Regions from separate parts of the Arthrobacter humicola genome, predicted to be linked through region 2. Evidence: riboswitches for the same ligand, from Rfam matches in the RefSeq annotation. Region 2 holds a riboswitch; the other holds the start of a gene.
The links. Region 2 has a riboswitch for S-adenosylmethionine ahead of ABD243_RS15520 (aminotransferase class V-fold PLP-dependent enzyme). Riboswitches for the same ligand answer to the same signal wherever they lie in the genome.
Positions count from the first base shown of each region.

Region 1: another riboswitch for S-adenosylmethionine. It lies ahead of ABD243_RS00270 (DUF1737 domain-containing protein); the one in region 2 lies ahead of ABD243_RS15520 (aminotransferase class V-fold PLP-dependent enzyme).

Region 1 is NZ_BAAAQB010000001.1:60,959-65,382, reverse strand. It holds partial or broken gene ABD243_RS00280 (glycosyltransferase family 2 protein) at 1-73, opposite strand, end outside; gene ABD243_RS00275 (ATP-grasp domain-containing protein) at 150-1,106, opposite strand; SAM riboswitch class IV at 1,476-1,590, shown strand; gene ABD243_RS00270 (DUF1737 domain-containing protein) at 1,690-1,938, shown strand; gene ABD243_RS00265 (rhodanese-like domain-containing protein) at 1,935-2,345, shown strand; gene ABD243_RS00260 (O-succinylhomoserine sulfhydrylase) at 2,346-3,554, shown strand; gene ABD243_RS00255 (glutamate--cysteine ligase 2) at 3,551-4,424, opposite strand, start outside.
Region 2 is NZ_BAAAQB010000038.1:192,183-196,606, reverse strand. It holds gene hisN (histidinol-phosphatase) at 1-721, shown strand, start outside; SAM riboswitch class IV at 894-1,007, shown strand; gene ABD243_RS15520 (aminotransferase class V-fold PLP-dependent enzyme) at 1,042-2,469, shown strand; gene ABD243_RS15515 (class I SAM-dependent methyltransferase) at 2,616-3,389, shown strand; gene ABD243_RS15510 (Nramp family divalent metal transporter) at 3,543-4,424, shown strand, end outside.

The sequences.
Region 1 (4,424 bases), on a different contig from region 2:
GCGCGTGGCGGCGCCGACACCGCGCGGACCGCACCTCAAAAGAGACGGCCAGCGCCAGAACAACAGCCGCCATCACCGCCGCCGCCAGGACGGGCAATCCGATGAACACCAGGACGAGTTCCTGTGCCGGGCCGACCGGCACCGGCGCCTCACCCCAGGGCATCGGCGGGAATCGCCGGGCATCGCCGGAAGGACGCCGGGTTGAATGCCGGGAGCATGAACGTTGCCAGGACGGCGTCGAGCAGTTCGGGCGCCCACGTGCTGTTCGCCCCGAGTGTCGGGCAGACGCCCAGCACCACGGGGGTTCCGTCCGCGCGGCGGCGGATCTGGACCTGGACCGGGCCGGTCAGCCCGAGCGTGCGGACGGCGGCCAGGCCCAGCTTCCGCACATCGTTGGCCTCGGCCGCCGGCACCCTGCGGCTGACTTCGTCGCTGCCGGCCCGACCGTACGGAGTTCTTGTCTTCTCAAGGACCACGGCCACCGGCGCCATCGCGTTGCGGGGCGGCGTGCCGAACACCAGGGCCACGTAGTCGGCGCCCGGGATGAACTCCTGGACCAGCTGCCCGGCCGGCAGGTTCTTCCAGCTGACGGAGCCGGTCCCGGCCAGCAGGTGGACGGCGTGGGTGCCTTTGAAAGTTCGCGGCTTGACGACGACGGGACCGTTGAGGTCGGCCAGGGACGCCGGCGCGGCGGCGAGGTCGCCCGGAACCCCGAAACGCGGGACGGGAATGCCGGCTGCCTGCAACGCCCATGCGGTGAACAGGTGGTCGTTGGCGAGGGCCACCGCGGCAGGGTCGCCGACGATGATCCGCACGTCCCGGCCGAATCCGGCGCGGGCCGCAGCCAGGACCGGGAGTTCCACGGTGAGGGTCGGAATGATGACGTTGATGGCTTCCCGGTCCACCAGCCGGCGCAGGTCCAGGACCATGTCCGGGTCCGTCGCCGGCAGGAGCCTGACTGCCGCTGCGGTGGTGGCGTCCTCGCCCTGCCGGGTGACGTCGCGGGCGTCGGAGCCGAGGCACGGGATGCCGCGGGCTGCTAGCTGGGCCGCGACGGCCCGGCCGGCGGCGCCTGCAATGCCAGTAACCAGTATGCGCGGGCCCACGGTTGCTCCATTCCGCCGTCACCCGCAGGGCCGCGGCTGCGGCTCCGGCGGTTCGGGCCACCGATTCAGACAAAAATTGAGGGACAGACAACTGCACGCAGAGATAACTTGATCCACAGAAAACGTGGGACGGGCCGACGTGTCAGTCCGATCCCCTCAGTAGACTGCGCAAACTCCCGGCGGACACGAGTGGGCAGTACCCGAAACTGGAGCCCGCTACTACTCGCCTTGGCGCCGCACCCGGTTCTCACCCCGCAACTCTGATTTCTCAGTCCGCCGCGTGTGTCACCCCGCGGAAACGCGGTCCGGTTACGGAACATGACGACGGCGGCGGTGCGGGCCGGCGTCGTAAGTGTTACGTTTTTGGGGAGTAATGAGAACCGGTGCCAAGCCCTGACTGGCCGGTCGGCAACCCTCCCTTTCGCGGCGGGGTGCCTCAGGTGAATACTCGGCATATCGACCATTCGAGCTGCAAGCGTGAAAGAGGAGATCCGTCGTGCCCGACACATCCATACCCGCTGTACCCGGTACAGCAGCCGCCCCCGGCACAGCCCCCGCCGCAGCTCCCGCCGGCGAGGACAAACTGGCCTACCGCCTGTTCACCGGCGCCGACGACCGCGCCTTCTGTGAGCGCGTGTCGGCCGCCCTGGCCGAGGGCTATGTCCTGCACGGAAGCCCCGCCGCCACCTTCAACGGCAGCACGGTGATCGTGGCGCAGGCCCTGGTCCTGCCGGCCGCAATTGCGAGCGCAGACGCCGCCGTGGCCAACGCCGTGGATGAACTCGACAGTGACGAGTTTGGTGCCGAAGACGCCTTCGAGGGCCACGCATGAGCTACGCCGGAGACCTCAGCCCGCACGAGGCGTGGGCCAAGCTGGAGGCCGGCGCCATCCTGGTGGACGTCCGGACCGAGGCCGAATGGGCCCACATCGGCATCCCGGATACGAAGGCCACGGACAACGATCCTCTCTTCATCCAGTGGACCCTCGCCGGCGGGGTGCCCAACCCGCACTTCGTGGAACAGCTCCAGCGCCAGGCGCCCGAGGACACCGCCGTCGAGCTCGTATTCCTGTGCCGCTCCGGCGCCCGGTCGATCGCCGCAGCGACGACCGCGACGCAGGCCGGCTACACCTCCTACAACGTCCTTGAGGGCTTCGAAGGCGAGACCGACCGCTTTGGCGAACGCACCGTCAACGGCTGGAAGAACCGCGGCCTGCCCACCAACCTCGGAAAGATTTAAGTGACTTTCAATCCCGACGCCGCCGAATGGGCGGCCGACACCCAGGCCGTCCGCGGAGGCCTTGACCGTACAGGCTTCCAGGAAACCGCCGAGCCGATCTTCCTCAACTCAGGATTCGTCTACGAGTCCGCGGCCGCCGCCGAGCGCGCCTTCACCGGGGAGGACGAGCGCTTCGTCTACTCCCGCTACGGCAACCCGTCCGTCGCAACCTTCCAGGAGCGGCTGCGGTTGCTCGAGGGCACCGAGGCATGCTTTGCGACGGCGTCCGGCATGTCCGCCGTCTTCACCGCCCTCGGCGCGCTGCTGGGGGCCGGCGACCGGGTGGTCGCCGCCCGCTCGCTGTTTGGCTCGTGCTTTGTGATCCTCAACGAGATCCTGCCGCGCTGGGGCGTCGAGACAGTCTTCGTGGACGGTCCGGACCTCGAGCAGTGGAAGTCTGCGCTGTCCGAGCCGACGACGGCGGTCTTCTTCGAATCGCCGTCGAACCCGATGCAGGAGATCGTGGACATCGCCGCCGTGAGCGAACTGGCACACGCGGCCGGCGCCACGGTGGTGGTCGACAACGTCTTCGCCACCCCGCTGCTGCAGCGCTGCGGAGACCTCGGGGCCGACGTGATCGTCTACTCCGGCACCAAGCACATCGATGGACAGGGACGCGTGCTCGGCGGGGCAATCCTGGGGACCAAGGAATTCATCGACGGGCCCGTCAAGCAGCTCATGCGGCACACCGGCCCCTCGCTCTCCGCGTTCAACGCCTGGGTCCTGACCAAGGGCCTGGAGACCATGGCCCTGCGCGTCAACCATTCCTCCGCCTCCGCCCTGCGGCTGGCCGGCTGGCTTGAGCAGCAGCCCGCGGTCAGCTGGGTCAAGTACCCGCTGCTGCCCTCCCACCCGCAGTACGATCTCGCGGCGAAGCAGATGAAGGCCGGCGGCACCGTGCTCACGCTGGAACTCTCGCCGTCCCCGGGCCGCACCGCCAAGGAGGCCGCCTTCGCGCTCCTGGATGCGCTGCGGATCATCGATATCTCCAACAACCTCGGTGATTCGAAGTCCCTCATCACGCACCCGGCCACCACGACGCACCGCGCCATGGGCCCGGAAGGCCGCGCGGCAATCGGGCTCAGCGACGGCGTGGTGCGGCTTTCAGTCGGCCTGGAGGACGTCGAGGACCTGATCCGCGACCTCGGCCAGGCGCTCAAGCAGGTCTAGCCCCGGCGCACCCGGCCCAGGGATGGCTCGTGCCCGGCTGGCTCTCCGCCGGCGTCCCCTTGCGTCGTCACTTCGACGGCCCGTTCGACGACGGCGGCCAGCCCGCCGGCGCGGAACGGCTCCCGCTGCAGCTGCGAGCCCGTGCCCTCCGCCAGGATCCGCTCGACGCCCGCGCGCACCAGGTCCAGCTCGCCCTGTTCCTCAAGGACCGGGGCAACGAAGTCCACGAGTGCCCGGACGACGTCGGCGGCCGGGGCAGGGGTGAAAGTTCCAAAGTCCAGGAGCTGCCCGCGCAGTCCGCAGTTGCTGGCCTGCCATGCGGCCATCCGCAGCAGTAACGTGGGTACCGGGGCGGGCTCGACGCCGTCGTTCCATTCCCGCGACGCCGATTCCACGAGGGCGCGCACCAGCACGGCGATCAGCGCCGCATCCTCGGCCCGCAGGCAGACATCGGCGACCCTGACCTCCACGGTGGGATGCAGCCGGGCCAGCCGGGCATCGAAATAGATCATCCCTTCATCCATCAGGACATTGCTTTCCACCAGCCGGGTCACCAGCCGCCGGTAGACGGGCAGGCTGCCGAAGATCATCGTGGGGCCCGAGCCCGGCCAGCGGTTCCAGGCCTGGGTGCGGTAGCTTTCGAACCCTGTCTCTGCGCCGTTCCAGTACGGGGAATTCGCGCTGAGGGCGATCAGGACGGCAAGCTTGTCGCGGATCCGGTCCATCACGGCCACGCCCTCCTCCGGCGATTCCACAAAGGTGTGGACGTGGAGGCCGCAGGTCAGCTGGTTCCGGACCGTGAGCCCGAAGCGTTCCTGCATGGTCATGTACCGCTGATTCTGGGTGAGGTGCGTGGCGGCGCCTTGGGGC
Region 2 (4,424 bases):
GGCGCTGGACCTTCGGATCGAGACGAAGCCCGACCTCACCCCGGTCACCGACGCCGACAAATCCGCCGAAGAGGCCATCCGCGGCCAGCTCTCCCGCTCCCGGCCGCGCGACGCGGTCCTGGGCGAGGAATTCGGCAGCTCGGGCCACGGCTCCCGGCGCTGGATCATTGACCCGATCGACGGCACCAAGAACTTCGTCCGCGGCGTCCCGGTCTGGGCCACCCTGATCGCCCTCGTTGACGAGGGCGAACCGGTGGTCGGCGTCGTCAGCGCGCCGGCCCTGGGCAAGCGCTGGTGGGCGGCCAAGGGCGCGGGCGCCTACACCGGCCGCTCCCTGGCCTCCGCCACCCGGCTGAAGGTGTCCAACGTTTCCAAGCTCGAGGACGCGTCGCTGTCCTACTCCAGCCTCGGCGGCTGGAAGGAACGCGGAAACCTGGACGAGTTCCTGGGCCTCACCGAGGAAGTGTGGCGCACCCGCGCCTATGGTGATTTCTGGTCCTACTGCCTCGTGGCCGAGGGTGCGGTGGATATCGCCTGCGAACCCGAACTGAACCTCTACGACATGGCCGCCCTCGTGCCGATCGTCACCGAAGCCGGCGGCCGCTTCACCTCGCTCGAGGGCGAGGACGGCCCCTTCGGTGGCAACGCCCTGGCCACCAACTCGATCCTCCACTCGGAAGTGCTCAAGCGGCTCAACCCCGGACTTGACGACCTCCTCTAGGATCGTCCGACCTTTCTCAACAATCGAACAAACGACAGCGGCGGCCCCCATTCCGGGGCCGCCGCCGTCGTTTCTTCGGCCGACGTGCGCATTGCGGCGCGCACGTAACAAAACGCTTCACATTCGGAGGCCGCCTTTTCCCCGGCTGCACCGATGTCCTACGCTCGATGCAGGTCACGAGTGCCAGCGCTAAACCCCGGTTTGCTGGCCGGCAACCCTCCAGTCGCGGTGGGGTGCCCCGGGTGACGACCTGGCCGGTCCGGAACGGACCCGGCAAGCGCGGATTCCCACGATGTGGGGTCCTGTTCGAGTGAGGTCCCATGACAACTGCCATTTTCCCCGCCGCCCGCGAAGTCGACGCACGGTTTGCCGCCGCCGCACGCCCGCTCGCCGCCGTCACGGGCGCCGAGATCCAGTCCCCGCTGATCAAGGGCGGCCACGCCCGCTACGCCAACCTCGATTACGGCGCCTCCGCCCCGGCCCTGTCCGTTGTCTCGGCCTACCTGAACGAAATCCTGCCGTACTACGCCAGCGTCCACCGCGGCGCCGGCTACGCCTCCCAGATCAGCACCTCGGTCTACGAGAACGCCCGGGACATCGTGCGGGACTTCGTGGGCGGCCGGCCGGACGATTCCGTCATCTTCACCCGCAACACCACCGATTCCCTGAACCTGCTGGCCGGGTGCCTGCCGTTGCAGGACGGCCGGCCCGCCGGCGAGGTCATCTACCTCGACATCGAACACCACGCGAACCTCCTGCCCTGGCAGAACGTCCCGCACCGCAGCGTCGTGGCCGCGCCCACCCTCGCGGCCACCATCGACCGCTTGCGGGACGAGCTCGCACGCGGCGGTGTGAGCCTGCTGGCCGTTACCGGCGCCTCCAATGTCACCGGCGAGATCCTGCCGATCCGCGCCCTCGCCGCGCTGGCGCACGAGTACGGCGCCAGGATCGTCGTCGACGCAGCGCAGCTGGCGCCGCACCGGCGGATCGATATCGCCGCCGACGACGTCGACTACCTCGCCTTCTCGGGTCACAAGCTCTACGCCCCGTTCGGCACGGGCGTGCTGGTGGGGCGCACGGACTGGCTCGACGCCGGCACCCCGCACCTGGCCGGCGGCGGCGCCGTCCGCGACGCCCGGCTCGACTCCGTCAGCTGGACCACCGGACCGGCCCGGCACGAGGGCGGCTCGCCGAACGTCCTGGGCGCGGCCGCGCTGGCCCGCGCCACCCAAGTGATCGCAGAGCTGGACCCGGCACAGTGGTACGCCCACGAGGACGCCATCCGGTCCTTCCTGGTCGAAGGCCTCCAGCGCATCGAGGGCGTGACCGTACACCAGATCTTCGCCGACTCATCTGCCGAATCGTCGCTTGCCGACGGTCAGCCGGGCGCAGGCACCATCGGCGTCGTGAACTTCTCCGTGGAGGGCTACGACGCCGGGCTGGTGGCCGCCTACCTGTCGGCCGAACACGGGATCGGCCTGCGCGACGGCCGCTTCTGCGCCCACCCGCTGCTCAAGCGGCTCGGCCTGCCCGCCGGCTCCCTGCGGGCCAGCTTTGGCCTGGGCTCCCGGCTGGAGGACGCCGAGCGCCTGCTGGCCGGCCTGCGGCAACTGCGGCAAACAGGGCTCGGCTGGGATTACGTGGTGGATGCCGGCCGCTGGGTGCCGGCCAATGACACCCGCAGCTACCCGCACTGGGCGCCGAACACGCCGGGCACTGCCGGCGCCGCGCCGTGCACCCTGGACTAGGCACTGCTTGGACTGGGCACTGCTGACTGGGCACTACTGACCAGGCGCTGGGGATCAGGCACTGCGCCGGTGCGGTAAATTCGAAAGGTACCTGAACCGGCAGGACCTTCCCCGAAGGAGATCGCACGTTGCACAGCGTGCCCAAAATGCACGGCAGGCCCAAACTGCACGCCGGGCCCAAGCTGCACAGTCAACGGCGCCAGGAACTCGGACAGAGCTTCCAGGACGGCGGAGAGCACTACGACCGCGTCCGCCCGGGCTATCCGCAGGAATCGGCCGACTGGCTGATCCCGGCGGGGGCCAAGGACGCCGCGGACATTGGCGCCGGCACCGGCAAGTTCACCGCCCTCCTGGCCGCACGGGGACTGCACACGGTGGCTGTGGACCCCTCCGCCGACATGCTCGAGCAGCTGCGCCGGGCCCTGCCGGAGGTTACTGCCGTCGAAGGTACCGCGGAGCACACGGGCCTCGAGCCGGGAGCCTTTGATCTCGTCACTGTCGCCCAAGCCTGGCACTGGTGCGATCCCCGCCTGGCCAGCACCGAGATCGCCCGGATCCTCCGGCCACACGGAGTCTTGGGCCTGGTCTGGAACCAGCTGGACACCGCTGTGCCGTGGGTACACCGGCTCTCCCGCATCATGCACGCCGGGGATGTCCACAAACCGCACTTCCGGCCGCCCGTGGGCCCCGAGTTCACCGCGTTGGAGAGCCACCTGACCCGCTGGGAAGACGCTGTCACCGCGGAGGACATCAAGGAGCTGGCGAAGTCCCGCAGCTACTATCTCGCAGCGTCGGAGGCCACCCGGGCCAAGGTCATGGCCAACCTCGACTGGTACCTGAACGAGCACCTGGGCCATGCCCCCGGCGAGATCCTCCGGCTGCCCTACCTGACGCAGACGTGGCGTGCCATCCGGGCCTGACCCCGGGCCGGATTGCAGGGGAAGGCCATCGGGGCTTATTGTTTCGGTATGCCTAATAATTTCTTGTAGGCTGACAAAACTTTGACGCCGGCCATTTTCCCGCCGGCGCCGGCCGCCGCGTCAACGAGGACGCGCCAATCACGGGAGCTGTCAGTGTTGGACGTAAAGGGACACGAACAACCGCCGCAGGGCGCCCGCACCTATAAACATCCGGGTGCACACAAGGCGCTGATCGGCCTGCTGGGCCCGGCGTTCGTGGCGTCGATCGCCTACGTCGACCCCGGAAACGTGGCCGCCAACCTGACCGCCGGCGCGAAGTACGGCTACCTGCTGGTGTGGGTCCTGGTGGTCGCCAACATTATGGCCGTCCTGGTCCAGTACCAGTCCGCCAAGCTCGGGGTTGTCACCGGCAAGAGCCTGCCGGAGATCCTGGGCGAGCGGCTCAAGCCGTTCTGGCGCCGCGCCTTCTGGCTGCAGGCCGAAATCGTGGCCGCCGCCACCGACCTCGCCGAGGTGGTGGGCGGCGCAATCGCGCTGTACCTGCTGTTCGGCCTCCCACTCCCCCTGGGCGCCGTGATTGTCGGCGCGGTGTCGATGCTCCTGCTCGCCGTGCAGGCCCGGGAGAAGCAGCGGCCGTTCGAATTCATCATCATGTTCCTCCTCGGCATCATCACCATCGGCTTCCTGGCCGGGCTGATCATCAGCCCGCCCGATCCGAGGGCAGCCCTGGCCGGGCTGATTCCCGGCTTCCAGGGCCCGGACACTGTCCTGCTGGCTGCCAGCATGCTCGGCGCCACCGTCATGCCGCACGCCATCTACGTCCACTCGGCCCTGTCCCGGGACCGGCACCGGCCCGACGAGCACCAGCATGTCCCGCCGTCGGCTGTCGCCCGCCTGGTCCGGGCCACCCGGTTCGACGTCGTGGCCGCGCTGGCCATCGCCGGCATCGTCAACATCGGGATGCTCCTCCTGGCCGCCTCCACTCTCGGCGGCGAGGACGGCACGGACACCATCCAAGGCGCGCACGCCGCCATC